3 regions of the Hafnia paralvei genome follow, and region 2 is predicted to be linked to each of the others. Evidence: predicted binding sites of a transcription regulator. Region 2 holds the regulator's gene; each other region holds the start of a gene.
What was found. The regulator LexA, encoded in region 2, represses DNA repair genes until DNA is damaged. The targets are predictions, from matches to a motif close to TNCTGTATGTACATACAGNA.
Positions count from the first base shown of each region.

Region 1 (5,416 bases), 1.5 Mb from region 2:
GTCCTTCTCCGGCGTACATCTCTGACAGGACAGGAAGGAACCTATGCAAGAAATTATTCTGGGTGTGGCGATGTTCACCCTGATCGTGGTGGCACTGACCGTCCTGATCTTGTTCGCCAAATCTAAGCTGGTGAATACCGGCGATATTCATGTCGAAGTGAACGACGATCCGGAAAAGAGCTTTGATGCTCCTGCCGGTGACAAATTGTTAAACATGCTGTCTAGTCAGGGGATTTTTGTTTCTTCTGCCTGTGGTGGCGGTGGTTCATGTGGCCAGTGCCGTGTACACGTTAAAGAAGGTGGCGGCGATATTCTTCCCACAGAGTTGGCGCATATTTCCAAGCGTGAGGCGAAAGAGGGCTGTCGTTTAGCCTGTCAGGTTAGCGTGAAGCAGGATCTGAAAATCGAATTGCCGGAAGAGATCTTTGGCGTGAAAAAGTGGGAGTGTGAAGTTATCTCCAACGATAACGTCGCAACTTTCATTAAAGAGCTAAAGTTACGTATCCCTGAGGGTGAAGCAGTGCCATTCCGTGCGGGTGGGTATATCCAAATCGAATGCGAACCGCACCACGTGCGCTACGCTGATTTTGATGTACCAGAGGAGTACCGAGGCGACTGGGACAAGTTCAATCTGTTCCGCTTTGAATCCAAGGTTACTGAGCCGACTATCCGAGCCTACTCTATGGCGAACTACCCAGATGAGAAAGGTCTGATCATGCTGAACGTGCGTATTGCTACGCCGCCTCCGGGCGTGCCTGATGCGCCTCCGGGGATCATGTCCTCCTATATCTGGTCGTTGAAGCCGGGTGATAAAGTAACGATTTCTGGGCCATTCGGTGAGTTCTTTGCGAAAGAAACCGATGCCGAGATGATCTTTATCGGCGGTGGTGCTGGTATGGCACCAATGCGTTCGCACATCTTCGATCAGCTCAAGCGTTTGCACACTAAGCGTAAGATGAGTTTCTGGTACGGTGCACGTTCAACGCGTGAAATGTTCTACGTCGAAGACTTCAATAAGCTTGCGGCAGAGAATCCAAACTTCACGTGGAATATCGCATTGTCCGATCCTCAGCCTGAAGATAACTGGACGGGTTACACTGGCTTTATTCATAATGTATTGCTTGAAAACTATCTGCGTGCTCACCCAGCACCAGAAGATTGTGAGTTCTACATGTGTGGACCACCGATGATGAATGCTGCTGTGATCAAGATGCTGAAAGATCTCGGGGTAGAAGACGAGAATATCATGCTTGATGACTTCGGCGGCTGATAGCCATCGTCCTTGAAGCAGTGGCGGTGTTGGCTGCGCGAGTTAACCCCAGTCACTTACTTTTGTAAGCGTCTGGGGATTCGTTCCGTTGCCGCCTTCCTGCATCTTGACATCCATTGGCTATCTATTTTTGATGAGCTTTTTGTGACATAGCCAAAAACTGGTTGAACATGATGATAAATAATACTGCGCGGGCGACCGCGTTTTTTATTAAGAAAACGCGGTGGATGGTTTTCTGCGGTTTGGCTTTTTTACTGACAGGATGTGGGCCGGAGCAGGTCAACATTGAAGGTAAAACGATGGGGACGTATTACTCCATCAAATATGTCAGTGAATCGGGAATGCCTGCACCTGAAGAGATTAAGGCTGAGCTAGATAAGCGTTTGGAATTGGTTAACGACCAGATGTCGACCTATCGTTCTAACTCGGAGCTAAGCCGTTTTAATCAAAGTACGGATGTGAATAAGCCATTCCCAGTTTCGGCGGCGACGGCGAAAGTGGTATCGGAAGCCATTCGTATCAATAAGATGACGGATGGTGCGTTAGATATCACGGTGGGGCCCTTGGTGAATCTGTGGGGATTCGGACCGGAAGGTCGTCCTGACCGCGTGCCGAGCGATGAGGAGATCAATCAACGCCGTAGCTGGATTGGTATCGAACACTTGGCTGTTCAAGGTGACGCTTTGGTGAAGGATATTCCACAGCTTTATCTGGATCTTTCGTCTATTGCCAAAGGTTATGGTGTTGACGTAGCCGCTGAGTATTTGGCCTCATTGCATATCACTAATTACATGGTTGATATCGGTGGTGAAGTACGTACCCGAGGCCTTAACGGAGATGGTGCTCCGTGGCGTATTGCTATTGAAAAGCCGCAGGCGGGTCTACAGCAAAGTGCGCAGGTGATCATTCAGCCGGGGGAGATGGCGATTGCGACTTCTGGAGATTATCGCAACTACTTTGAGAAGAACGGTCAGCGTTTTTCTCATGAAATTGACCCCAAAACAGGGCGTCCGGTAACGCATCATCTGGTGTCGATTACCGTACTGGCACCAAGCTGTATGGCCGCTGATGGTCTATCAACCGGATTGGATGTGATGGGACCCGAGCGCGGTATGGCGCTGGCAAACTTGCTGGGAATTCCGGTGTTTATGATTGTTAAGACTGAAAACGGTTTTGAAGATCGCTATTCAGAGGCCTTCAAACCTTATCTGGTGCAATCAACCAAAGGTAAATGATATGGCAACGGTATTTATCGCAACCTTTGTGATGTTTTTAGTGGTGATAGCCGCGATGTCCATCGGCTATATCATCAAACGCAAAAGTATCCACGGCAGCTGCGGTGGTATCGCTAGCCTTGGGCTTGAAAAAGTATGTGACTGCCCAGAACCTTGTGATGCACGCAAAAAACGGATGGCGCGTGAAGAAGCTCGGCGCGAGATGTTGGAGAAGCATAGGATTTTGTGATGGGGAACTATCATTTCGGTTTTAACGGAACGAATGAAAATAGGGCGGTGTAATTTTTCGTACGCCTAAAGCATCGAATATCACATTAGCCTTGTGCTGGCGTCCGAGCAAGGCGGCTCAATCGCCGCCGCCTTGCATCCGGGCTTGGCACCCCCTACCAGCCCGCTACGCGGGTGCCCTCGTTTTATCATTCCGGTCTTGACGGAACGAACGACAATCGCGAGTATTCGGCGCATCCATGCGCCTCACCCCTTCGGGGCCAACGCAAGCGTTGTTCAAATTTGCTCCAAGCAAATTTGTCCATGCCTCCGTCGTTCTTTCGCCGATATCAATCGGCGAATCCTAACCTTCATGATTCACTCGGCTGTCCGGTAATGTGCCGGAAAAGGTCAACGTCAAAACCAAAAGATAAAGTCAAAACCTTCTTTGGGTTTAGTTTAAGTCTTGGTAGATAGAGCCGGCACGACAGGGATGTCGTGACGGAGTTTGGGGCGCCCAGGATGGGCGATACCAAACCGGAGCGAAGATGGCATCTCGGATAAAAAGCGCGAGGTTTGAAGGGGCGCGCGCTGGCGCCCCTCATCGGTCGCCTTCGCCAGTGGGCTCATGGAAACGCATCTGCTGACCGGCGAACGAAATATTACACAGGTGTCTCATAAACGGCGGGCGAACGAAACATTACACCGGTGTTTCATAAACGACCGGCGAACGAAACAATTCCCCGCGACCACATCAACGATAGACGAACAAAATTCCCCCACTTCCCATTGCCCACAAATAACCTGTATACTTATACAGTCATCAACTCCAATATTCTTTTTATGCGCAAAATCATTCATGTCGATATGGACTGCTTTTATGCCGCAGTCGAAATGCGTGATTTCCCTGAATTACGCGATGTTCCGCTGGCGATCGGTGGTAGCCGCGATCGCCGTGGCGTTATTAGTACGGCGAACTATGCAGCGCGTAAATTCGGTGTGCGTAGTGCCATGCCAACAGGGCAGGCGCTGAAACTTTGTCCCCACCTCACGTTGCGGCCAGGACGCATGGATGTCTATAAAGATGTCTCCAATCATATCCGCAGTATTTTCCAGCGCTATACGTCTCTGATTGAGCCGCTATCGCTTGATGAAGCCTATCTTGATGTCACAGACTGTTCTTTATGTCATGGTTCAGCCACGCTGATTGCAGAGCAGATCCGTAAGGATATTGCAGCAGAGCTGGATCTCACTGCATCAGCCGGTATTGCCCCAATCAAATTCTTGGCAAAAATAGCCTCAGATTTAAATAAGCCAAATGGCCAATACGTGATCACGCCTGCTCAGGTTGATGAGTTTATTCTTCAACTACCGCTGAAAAAGATACCCGGCGTGGGCAAAGTGACCGCGGCTAAGCTGAGTGAGCTTGGGCTGAATACCTGCGCTGATGTTCGCCGTTATGATTTGGCGGAGTTATTGCGCCGTTTTGGTAAATTTGGCCGCGTCTTATGGGAGCGCTGCCATGGGCAAGACGAGCGCGAAGTGATGCCTGACCGTTTACGTAAGTCGGTTGGCGTAGAAAGAACGCTGTCGGAAGATATTCATCGCTGGGACGAATGCGAAGTGTTGTTGGAAAAGCTGTATGAGGAGTTGGAGCGTCGTTTGCGTAAAGTACAGCCTGACCTGCATATTGCTCGTCAGGGGGTGAAGCTCAAATTTCATGACTTCCAACAGACAACGCAGGAGCATGTATGGCCAGTGCTTGATAAACAAGATTTATTCAAAGTAGCTCAGCAGGCGTGGGATGAACGCCGCTCTGGGCGTGGAGTTCGTTTGGTGGGGTTGCACGTGACGTTGCTTGATCCACAGCTAGAAAAACAGCTTTCTCTGGATATTGATGGTTAGGGTTAACATACAAAAAAGCCAACCCTCGGGTTGGCTTTTTTTAGTAAGCAATCAGAGGGATTAGGCTTTCTCTGGAATCGCTTTTAACAGTGCGGTCAGCAGTTGCCAGTATTGGCCAACGCTGGCAATGTGAACCTGCTCATCAGGGGAATGTGGGCCGGTAATAGTTGGGCCGATAGAAACCATATCCATTTCTGGGTAAGGCTTTTTGAACAGACCACACTCTAGACCTGCGTGGATCACCATGATGTTCGGCGTAGTGTCGAACAGCTTTTGATAAGTTTCACGCACCAGATGCATCACTGGAGAGTTAGCATCTGGTTTCCAGCCAGGGTAGCTCCCTTTAGCTTCAACGTGTGCGCCAGCCAGTTCACCCAGCGAGGTCAATTGGCTCACCACTGAGTCTTTGCCGCTGTCGATTAGAGAACGGATTAGGCAGATAATCTGTGCTTCTTTGGCGTCTGTTGTCACCACGCCCACATTCAACGAGGTTTCCACCACGCCTTTCACTTCATCGCTCATGCGCACAACGCCGTTAGGCGTACCGTTCAATAGGGCGATGAAGCGCTGCTGGCTATCAGACGTCAGGGCTTGAGAATCGCTCTGTGCAGATTCAACCTGAATATTCAGATTTTTTTCTACCGCGGCGAGTTCGATTTTCAGTATGCTCAGGAAGGTTTCTGCGAGAGTTTTCAGTTTCGCCAGATTTGCCGAAGGAACGGCCAATACCGCTGTCGCTTCACGCGGAATTGCGTTACGCAGCGTACCGCCGTTTAGATCCAGCACACGCAGACCCAGT
Region 1 covers NZ_CP083737.1:3,636,148-3,641,563, reverse strand. The annotation lists gene nqrE (NADH:ubiquinone reductase (Na(+)-transporting) subunit E) at 1-25, shown strand, start outside; gene nqrF (NADH:ubiquinone reductase (Na(+)-transporting) subunit F) at 44-1,270, shown strand; gene K9N75_RS17100 (FAD:protein FMN transferase) at 1,498-2,505, shown strand; gene nqrM ((Na+)-NQR maturation NqrM) at 2,507-2,734, shown strand; gene dinB (DNA polymerase IV) at 3,556-4,617, shown strand; gene pepD (beta-Ala-His dipeptidase) at 4,678-5,416, opposite strand, start outside.
Region 1: dinB (DNA polymerase IV) is a predicted target of LexA. The motif match lies at 3,515-3,534, and genes of this name have one in related genera.

Region 2 (5,416 bases):
GAAGGATTGATAGCTGTCGATCCTGAGGGTTTGATTACTGCAATCAATCGTAACGCACGAAAAATGCTCGGTTTAAGTTCGCCTGGTAGACAATGGCTAGGAAAACCGATCAGCGATGTTGTCGAACCTGCGGGGTTTTTCACGGAACAAATCGAAGAAAAACGTCAGGATGTCATTTGCACTTTTAATGGTCTCAGTGTGATTGCTAATCGTGCAGCGATACGTTCAGGAAATGAGCTGCTGGGTGCCATCATCAGTTTCCGTAGCAAAGATGAAATTAGCACGCTGAATGCTCAACTCACGCAGATCAAACAGTATGTCGAAAGCTTGCGCACATTGCGTCACGAGCACCTGAACTGGATGTCGACGCTCAACGGTCTGTTACAAATGAAAGAATATGATCGTGCTTTGGCAATGGTAAAAGGTGAGTCGCAAGCACAGCAGCAGCTTATTGATAGCCTGCGTGGCTCATTTGACGATCGACAAGTCGCAGGGCTTCTTTTCGGCAAAGCACAGCGAGCGCGTGAGCTTGGCTTAACCTTAAATCTGGTAGAAGGAAGCCAGCTTCGCCAGTTGCCAGCAGGACTTGATAGTACTGAATTTGCTGCCATCGTGGGAAACTTGCTCGACAATGCTTTCGATGCCAGCTTGAAGAATCCGCAAGGTAATAAAACCATTGAGCTATACCTTAGCGATGAAGGTGATGATGTCATCGTGGAAGTGGCCGATCAGGGATGTGGCGTTCCAGAGTCTTTACGTGAGGCTATTTTTGAGCAAGGCGTAAGTACTAAAACCGAGGATGTGGGTGAGCACGGCATCGGACTCTATCTGATAGCCAGCTATGTAGGCCGCTGCGGTGGGGTAATTACGCTGGAAGACAACGAACCTTGTGGCACTTTATTTTCCGTATTTATTCCTAAAGTGAAAAAGACTTATGACACAACCAATAACGATTCTAATAGTTGAAGACGAAACGCCGCTGGCAGAAATGCACGCGGAGTTTATTCGCCATTTTCATGGCTGTGGACAGGTTTGGTTAGCGGGAAATCTCGCGCAGGCCAGAATGATGGTCGAGCGTTTCAAACCTGACCTGATCCTGCTGGATAACTATTTGCCGGATGGAAAAGGTATTACCCTGTTGCACGAACTGACTCAGGCTCGATTCTCTGGTGGGGTAGTGTTCACTACGGCAGCTAGCGATATGGATACCGTTTCTGATGCAGTTCGCTGCGGTGTTTTTGACTACTTGGTAAAACCGATAGCCTATGAGCGTTTAGGCCAAACTTTAGACCGTTACCATCAGCGGATGCGAATGCTGGCAAGTAACAATAGTGCTAGCCAGCGCCAGATCGATGACATGTTTAATGCCTATGCGCGCGGCGAGCATAAAGAAGAGTTACCTGTCGGTATTGATGCGCTCACTTTAGATAAAGTGCAGGGACTGTTTGCCGATCTTGATGCTCGCCATACTGCTGAAACTGTGGCACAGGAGCTGAAACTCAGCCGTACGACCGCACGACGTTATTTAGAGTTTTGTGCAGGACGGCACATGATCATGGCAGAAATTGTATACGGCAAAGTTGGGCGTCCGCAACGAACTTATCGCGCACTGGAAACTGTAAAAAACAGTTAATTTATTCACGGGAATTTGCTGGATATTGACTGTAAAAACACAAAAAGTGTGCGGTTAGAGCCAATCAGATGCGGTACGGTTCAATCTTTATGTATTTCACGGTTTCAAAATGGCCGCCACCTGTATATACTCACAGCAAAACTGTATAAACAAACAGGTGGTGGAATGAAAGCACTTACAGCCAGACAGCAGGAAGTCTACGATCTGATTCGTGACCATATTGAACAAACTGGCATGCCGCCAACGCGTGCTGAAATCGCACAGCGTTTGGGATTCCGCTCTCCTAATGCGGCAGAAGAACATTTAAAAGCGTTACAACGTAAAGGCGTGATTGAGATTGTGTCCGGTGCTTCACGCGGCATTCGCTTGTTGATGGAAGATGAAACGGGGCTACCTCTCATTGGCCGGGTGGCTGCCGGTGAGCCGCTGCTGGCACAGGAACATATTGAGGGCCATTATCAGGTCGACCCTTCATTGTTTAAGCCTAATGCCGATTTCTTACTGCGTGTTAATGGAATGTCGATGCGTGATATCGGCATTTTAGACGGCGATTTACTGGCCGTGCATAAAACACAAGATGTGCGTAACGGACAGGTTGTTGTTGCTCGTATTGAAGACGAAGTGACGGTTAAACGTTTGAAAAAACAAGGCAACATTGTTCAGCTACTGCCTGAAAACAGCGATTTTGAACCGATTGTGGTTGACCTACGTGAACAAAACTTCACGATTGAAGGTCTGGCCGTTGGTGTTATCCGCAACGGCGACTGGATCTAAAGTTCTCGCTATTGTGTTTGCGGTAACGCCGATAGACTAAGCCCCTTATTTGGGGCTTTTTCTTTGTTGGGAGAAGGCTGGCAAGTGGATCTGGGATGACGTGAAAAAATGAAATTACTGACACCAACTGATAAAGCGCTATGGATTCTCGCGCTGCCGATGATTTTGTCGAACATCTCAGTTCCGCTTTTGGGACTGGTTGATACCGCAGTTATTGGTCATTTGGATAGCCCTGTTTATTTGGGCGGTGTTGCTGTAGGCGCGATGGCGACATCCTTCCTCTTTATGCTGCTGTTGTTTTTACGGATGAGCACCACGGGGTTGACTGCTCAGGCATTTGGCGCTGGCGATAAAACGGCGCTAGCCCGTGCATTGGTTCAACCTTTGCTACTGGCTTTGTTGGCGGGGGTTGTCATTATTGCAGTGCGTGAACCGTTAATTGAGGGGGTGTTACGCATTGTTGGCGGGCATCAGGATGTGTTGGAGCAGGCTCGTTTGTTTATGCACATCCGTTGGCTCGGCGCACCGGCAACATTGGCTAATCTGGTGATTTTAGGCTGGCTGCTTGGCGTTCAATATGCCCGCGCACCTGTCATTCTGCTTGTGGTCGGAAACCTCATTAACATTACGCTTGATCTATGGTTTGTCGTTGGTTTGGGCTGGAAGGTTCAGGGAGCCGCTAGCGCGACGGTGATTGCCGATTATGCCACTTTCTTGCTAGGGATTGGCCTTGTGTGGCATGTAATGAAGTTGCGTGGGCTACACATGGAGTATTTCCGTAATGCGTGGCGTGGCAATCTGCGCCGCCTGTTGGCTTTAAATCGTGACATCATGCTGCGTTCTTTACTGCTGCAGTTATGTTTTTCATCGCTGACCATTTTAGGGGCACGCATGGGAAGTGAAATTGTTGCGGTAAATGCGGTACTAATGAACCTACTCACGTTCACGGCCTATGCTCTGGACGGCTTTGCTTACGCGGTCGAAGCCCATTCAGGACAGGCTTATGGTGCTCGGGATGGCCGCAGGCTGCAAAGTATTTGGCATTCAGCCTGCCGACAAGCGGGCATTGTGGCCATATTTTTTGCCCTGCTTTACGCATTGTTTGGCGGACATATCATTCAGATGTTAACGTCGTTGCCTGATGTTCAGGCGCTGGCAGCCCACTATCTTCCGTGGCAAATTCTTCTGCCGTTGCTGGGCGTTTGGTGTTATCTGCTGGATGGCATGTTTATTGGGGCGACTCGTGGAACTGAAATGCGTAACAGCATGGCGGTAGCTGCAGTGGGTTATGGATTGACGCTTTTTACTCTACCTTGGTTAGGTAATCACGGTTTATGGCTGGCGTTGGCAGTGTTTTTATCTCTACGTGGCCTTTCGCTATGGATCGTCTGGAGACGGCATTGGCGGAGTAATACGTGGTTTGAAGCCAATAATATTTATTAAAATCATTGAGTTGTTAGTGATTTGAATTGTGGCAATATGATAATTCCTATAGTTATTATGTTGCCCTAAAATGGCGCTTTATTAATATTTGCTTACATTCTAAGTGGAAAAATTATTCGCTGCTTATCGCCTGTTTTCTAACTGATTTTGTGCTTTATTCGTAAGATATTTTATTTAGTTGCACCGAAATTTTAGCTGAAAATTTTTTTACTCTGATTATCCGCTAGTCTTAATGGTGAACGTTAACTAATGCCTCGCAGCAAAATTTATATTTAGAAATTAAATATTTTTAAGTTACAGATGCGAGGGGAATACATTCCATTACATAAGTGATACGGAGTTATTATGAATAAAGATCAAGCCGGCGGTAACTGGAAGCAGTTTAAAGGTACAGTGAAAGAGAAATGGGGTAAGTTGACCGACGATGATCTTACAGTCATTGAGGGTAAACGAGACCAGCTGGTAGGTAAGATCCAAGAGCGCTACGGCTATCAGAAAGAAGCCGCAGAGAAAGAAGTGAAAGCTTGGGAAGAGCACAATAAATATCGTTGGTGATATTATTGTCTGCCGAAGCCAAATAATCATTTGGCAAAACGCATTATAAATAAAGTATGGACTCGAATATTGAGATAAATAATATTCCTTTATTGATAGTGTGCTACTGCTTATATTTATTGCCAATGATGAAAAAGAGCCGCTGATGCGGCTCTTTTTTATGTTTATATATAAATTCCGAATTAGCGCTATTTTTTCTTTTTAGGCTCGGAATGATCGTGATGACAAGTATCTCTGCTATCGCAAGACTCTATCTTGCCACAATCACGGCAAAGCCCATGTGCTTCAACTACGCTATGTTGCAGGGAGAAACCGGTCAAAGCGGCTAATTTTTCTAAATGTTCCTGCACTTCTTTGGTGGTTTGCTCCGTCACTTGACCACAGCGATGGCAAATAAATAACGCCGAAGTATGGCTAGGTTCTTCAATGTGATGGCACATCACATAGCTGTTAGTCGATTCCACTTTGTGAATGAAACCCTGCTCCAACAGAAAATCCAATGCTCGGTAGATAGTCGGCGGTTTTGCCTGCGGCTCAGATACTCGCAGCAAATCTAGCAAATCATATGCACTAATAGTGCCTTTCTGACACGCCATCAGACGCAGCACTTCCATCCTCTGCGGAGTCAGTCGAACATTGCGTTGCAGACAAATTTGTTCTGCCTGTGCGAGCAGTCGCTCTAAAGAGGTTGTGGTCATGGTGTTTGCTTCCGGCCAGTAAGATTTCGTTATTTTAACATAAATAGCAGATAGGCCGAAGAGCACAAAATTTGTGGGGGAAAAGCGTCTGATAAACGAGGGAAAACAAAACGGGCTGACAGGTTATTCCCGTCAGCCCGCTTTTAACTCATGAGGCAGTGGCTCATATTCAATCTGTTATTTGATTTCAGATTGATGAGCATAGGCATCGCTGTTGTTCAGATTATTGATAATCGTTGCACGTTGATCCTGTGTACTCAACTGAGAAAACGTAGCGCTACCGTTAATCGATGAACGTTCAATGCCAGCCTGT
Region 2 covers NZ_CP083737.1:377,734-383,149, forward strand. The annotation lists gene dpiB (sensor histidine kinase DpiB) at 1-966, shown strand, start outside; gene dpiA (two-component response regulator DpiA) at 935-1,633, shown strand; gene lexA (transcriptional repressor LexA) at 1,799-2,407, shown strand; gene dinF (MATE family efflux transporter DinF) at 2,516-3,850, shown strand; gene K9N75_RS01715 (CsbD family protein) at 4,196-4,405, shown strand; gene zur (zinc uptake transcriptional repressor Zur) at 4,594-5,103, opposite strand; gene K9N75_RS01725 (PcoE/SilE family metal-binding protein) at 5,281-5,416, opposite strand, start outside.

Region 3 (5,416 bases), 1.8 Mb from region 2:
GGAGAAACCAGATGCTCGTACTTCGGCCGGCATAATTTCGGTTAAACACACCACCATTGCGCCGTTATAGCTGGCGTACATAAATGACAGCCACAGTTCCACTTCCACCAAGTGGGCAAAACTAGGATGAGCAACTAACCAACTCAGAGAAGGGTAGGACGTCAGCAGCATCAACGCGCTAAACAGCAAAAGCAGTGGACGACGCCCAACTTTATCTGACAACGCTCCCATTACCGGCAGCCAGAACAGGTTGGACAGGCCGACCAACAGCGTCACCAAGAAACTTTGCTGTGCGGTGAACTGCAGCACAGTTTTCCCGTAGGTTGGGGTGAATGCGGTGATCAGATAGAACGATACCGTGGTTGTTACCACCATAAACATGCCAACCAATACCAACTGCCAGTTACTGGCGACTGAGCGGGTGATCTCACCCATGCTAGGCCGATGTTTGCGTTGGTTAAAGGCTTCTGTTTCTTCAAGCATACGGCGGATATAAAACAGGAAAGGCACGATCAAGCAGCCGACGATAAATGGAATACGCCATCCCCACTCAGTCATCACGCTTTTGCCTAAATACTGATTCAGCGTCACTCCGAGCAATGCGGCAAAAATCACGGCAATCTGTTGGCTGCCTGATTGCCAACTGACGTAAAAGCCTTTACGGTTTTTCGGCGCGATTTCAGACAGATAAACGGACACACCTCCCAGTTCCACACCCGCAGAAAACCCCTGAAGTAAACGTCCAGCCAGAATGAGAAGCGGTGCGGCCATACCAATGCTGTGATAGGACGGCGTACAGGCGATGGTCAGCGTGCCGAGTGCCATTAATCCTAAAGTAATTAGCAGACCACGGCGGCGTCCATGATGATCAATGTAAGCGCCTAACACGATGGCTCCCAGTGGTCGCATCAAGAAGCCAGCGCCGAAGGTCATCAGCGTTAACATCAGCGAGGCGAAGGGGCTTTGGGTGGGAAAAAAAGTGTCGGCAATGGCGCTGGCATAGTAGCCAAATACCATAAAGTCGTACATCTCTAGAAAATTACCGCTGGTTACGCGGAATACGGTTCGGGCGTTGGCCTGTGTAGGCGCTGAGGCAGATGATGTCATGTGCTACTTCCTGTGTTTTTGTTTTCATTTTTTTTACAAGTTATTAGCAATGAAAAGTGTGATGTTGGTAGGTGTTTCTTTTTTGTGCATAAAAACCAATGTAACTATTTGTAAGCTTATTAGTTCTTTATAAATAAGCGCGGCAGTGGCCTGTAGTCGCTATGAATAAATGACGATAAACACTTGGGGTAAATGAATAAAATCTTTCTGCATAGCGCAGCGCTATAATTTCTCAACGTAGGGAACACTTGGCTGACGGTGGCCAAATTAACAAGGAGATTGATTGATGAAATTACGTATGGCGTTTCTGGTGACCACGCTTTTTCTTGGCCTTTCATCGGCGTCTTTTAGCCAATCATACGGTTGGAAGGATAAGAATAACTGCCCCGCAGCGGATACGGCATCAAGGCGTTCAGTGGACGGTTTTGGCGGAATGATGATCATCACCCCAGACGCCGACTGGGAGGAAAAATGGAATACGCCTTCAGGCACGTCCCCTTTTTATAAAAAGGTTAATGAAGCAAAAGTGGGTGAGACCATCTATATTCTCAGCTTCTTTTCTAATCCGAAAAGTAATCCACTACATGTTGTTAATATCAGTTGCGATATCCAGATAATTCAGCCAGATGGCACCGTGGCGATGACTGAAAAGAATCGTCTTTGCTTCCATGGTGTTTTAGGGGGCGCTCCAGAGATGATTTACATGACCAATGCTGCCGTTGGTTTTATGGGAGAAGAGAAGGATCCTAAAGGCGTTTGGACGGTGAAGCTCGCGATGAAAGATCAGCTCAGAACTGAACCTGTGATGTTGACGCAAAGCTTCACGCTGAAGTAGTGACGCTGTTTGCTCATGATGTGCTGGGCGTCGATTATTCAAATAAGCGCAGTCAATCACAGAAGCGAACATATGAAGTTGGCTTTTTTGACATCATTGGTAATACTGTTTATGGATACAGTTGTTTCTTGTTCACTCTTTATTGTTAAACAGAGGGCGTTACGATGGAGATGATAGTAGAGCAGCGCGCTGAGCGTGTTTTTGCTGGCATTCGAATGGTTGGTCCGCTTGACCAAAATGTTGGCAAGGGATTCCAAAAGCTATATCAGTGGATCGAAAATAACAATGTTCCAGAGAGTGGCGACTGGATGGCTATTTATTATGACAATCCTGAAGAAGTGCCACCGGAAGAGATGTGCGTTGATACCGTGATCTCCGTTGAACCTGATTTCGTTTTACCGGCGAACAGCGAAGGCGTGCGAATCGATACCTTAAAAGGTGGGCTTTACGCCGTAGCGCAGGCTCACGTTGAGGACGGGGATTTTGGTCGGCCGTGGATGGAGTTTTTCAACGACGTGTTGCCTCGTAGTGGCTACGTGCCGATTAATGCGCCCTGTTTTGAAAAATACCACAATGATGGCACTGAAAGTGGCATCTGGGATTTTGAAATGTGCGTGCCGGTGAAGAAGGCCGAAGAGAGTGCTTGATTAGCGGTGAGCACGGTAGGGGCTCCTGACGATACCGCAACTGATAACGAGGGAATATGTCTCTGACGGAACAGGCTTTTTTTAGCGAGCTTTTGAGCGGGCTGGTGCTGAATCCACAGCAGCTTAAGCACACGTTTTTTGCTCAACGTTATCAGGATAGCCAAGGCCATCTACAGGGGATGGGTGGCCTTACGGTAAAATTTCCGCGTCTCGACATTGTTCTGCGCGGAACTTATACCACCAGTGCGCGGTTGAATGACGATGATCTGAGACATGGAACGTTAACGCATGGCGATCTTCTTTTCATCCCTGCATATAGCAACAGCCAGCCAACATGGGAGAAAGACGTTTTATTATTGAGCCTGCTTTTTACTCCGTCATACATTGGCTTTAGCTTCTTTGATAAACGCGCTGCGTCTGCGGGATTTCATCGGCTGCGTAAATTGGAGGTTCCTCAGCAAAATGCCGGTGAACTGGAGCATATTTTACAAGCATTAAGCTATTTAGGGGCGAGAGTCACAGATCTTAATGTGAGTCGATATCTGGTGTTAAGCCTGCTGCATGTGTGTCATAGCCAACTCTGTTTGCCCCCTGTCAATAAGATACAGCGTGGGGCTTTTCTTTATAAAAGCATCTGTACGTATATTCAGGATAATTATGCTGGCGCATTAAGCCGTGAGAGTACGGCCGCTATTTTCAATATAACGGCAAATCATTTGTCTCGTATTTTTCAATTGGAAGGAAATATGAGTTTTATTGATTATTTGCACTGGGTGCGGTTAGGGAAAGCCAAGATGATTTTGCAGAAGTATCACTTGAATGTAAATGAGGTTGCTCGCCGCTGTGGTTACAGCGACGGCAACTATTTTTGTCGTTTGTTTAAACGGCAGTTTGGTTTAACGCCTTCAGAATACAGAAAGCAGTTTCTATCCGTTTAAAACGTTAGCTCTGCCTGTAGTAACGCCAAAATCGCGCTGGCATCTGTTGCTGAACGCATTGCCTCGCGAAATTCTTTTTTCACTAATTTGCGAGCGAGCTGAGAAAACACTTTTACATGGCTGACGCTATCTTGAGCGCCTAGCGTGAGCATAATAACGAAATCGACGTTGCCCATTTCCGATTGCCAGTCAATTTCTTGCTCCAGCCGAGCAATACTGATGCTGGAGTGCTTAATGTGAGGCGATTTAGTATGCGGAATGGCAAAACCAAAACCGACTCCGGTGGTGACAATATCTTCGCGCTGCCAAATATCCTCCTCGAGTTCTATCGGATTATCAGTACGATCTTGCATGGCTAGATTGCCGCACAGGTACTGGATAACTTGCTCTTTGCGCGTCATGTGGGCAGGAACGATGATGTTTTCAAGAGCGAGCAACGGTTTCTGATCTGCTGGGATCGCCAATGAATCGAGCAAGATCTCTATCTCTTCCGCTGATTTGCACTCACAAGCATGATTGGCCAAGGTAATGCATTCTTGAGCATTAAGTTTTCGAGCGAGCTCTTTGACCACCGGAATGCGCGCACTGCTCATGCTCAGTTCATCGAGGCCAAGACCAATGAGCAACGGCAGATAGCGAGTTTCGCCACCGAGTTCCCCACATAGACCGACCCAACGTTCGCGCCGGTGAGCAACATCAATAATCTGGCGCAGCATGCGTAAGAATGACGGAGTGATAGGGTTATACAGGTGGGCAACGCGCTGATTATTGCGATCCACGGCATAGAGGTACTGTGTCATGTCATTGGAGCCTACGCTGAAGAAATCAACTTCATCGCAGAAATGATCGATGATAAAGCACACTGAAGGCACTTCGACCATAATACCGAGCTCAATGGTTTCTGCATAACGTAACCCTTCATTTTTCAGCGATTGCTGGGCTGCATTGATTTGCTGTTTGACCCATAAAATCTCATCCAGCGTGTGCACCATAGGGATCATTAAACGGGCATAGCCCACGGTGGCAGCACGCAAAATAGCGCGTAGTTGAATAGTGAATAGCTCGGTGAACTCTGGATAAATGCGCACGGCGCGATAGCCAAGGAATGGGTTTTCTTCCTGTGGGATATTGAGATAGCTGATTTTTTTATCACCACCGATGTCCATGGTTCGGAAAATAACTGGGTGGTTGTCCGCATTCATTAACACTTGCTGATAGGCTTCGAACTGCTCTTGTTCATCAGGCGCTTTGTCACGATCCATAAATAGCATTTCGGTGCGGAATAAGCCGACGCCCTCTGCGCCGTGGGTAAATGCCGCAGGCGCTTCTTGAGCGGTGCCAATATTTGCGCCTATCTCTAAACAGCGACCATCGCGTGTCACTGCAGGTAAGTCAGCCATTTTAAGCTGTCGAATTCGATTTTTTTCTTCGAGCTGCATGGCAACGGCAAAGTAATGGCGCACGTCGTCGCTAGGCTCAGTAACCAAAACGCCAAATTGAGCATCAATAAATACGTCTTTGTCATCTAGCTGTTGTAAGGCTTCCAGTTCTATGCCGGATAATACCGGGATGCCAAATGAGCGGGCGAGGATCAGCGTATGCGATGTGCGGCCCGTTTGGGCTAAAACCATGCCCTGTAGATATTGCCGATCCAAGCTTAAAAATTGGCTGGGTGTAATATCATCGGCGGCAATAATCGTTGGCTTATATAGTGTTAATGGCGTACCCAAGTTAATGGTTGGGTACGCGACCTGCAGCAACTGTGCTGTGATATCACGAATATCCTGTACGCGCTCCCGTAGATATTCGCTGGCTGAATTGGCTAATTTTCCGCATACCTCTTCCATATTTTCAATGGCGGCAATGGCTAAACTGCATTTACGTTGCTT
Region 3 covers NZ_CP083737.1:3,328,794-3,334,209, reverse strand. The annotation lists gene K9N75_RS15775 (MFS transporter) at 1-1,107, opposite strand, end outside; gene K9N75_RS15770 (hypothetical protein) at 1,394-1,942, shown strand; gene sbmC (DNA gyrase inhibitor SbmC) at 2,107-2,589, shown strand; gene K9N75_RS15760 (AraC family transcriptional regulator) at 2,646-3,527, shown strand; gene ptsP (phosphoenolpyruvate--protein phosphotransferase) at 3,524-5,416, opposite strand, start outside.
Region 3: sbmC (DNA gyrase inhibitor SbmC) is a predicted target of LexA. The motif match lies at 2,046-2,065, and genes of this name have one in related genera.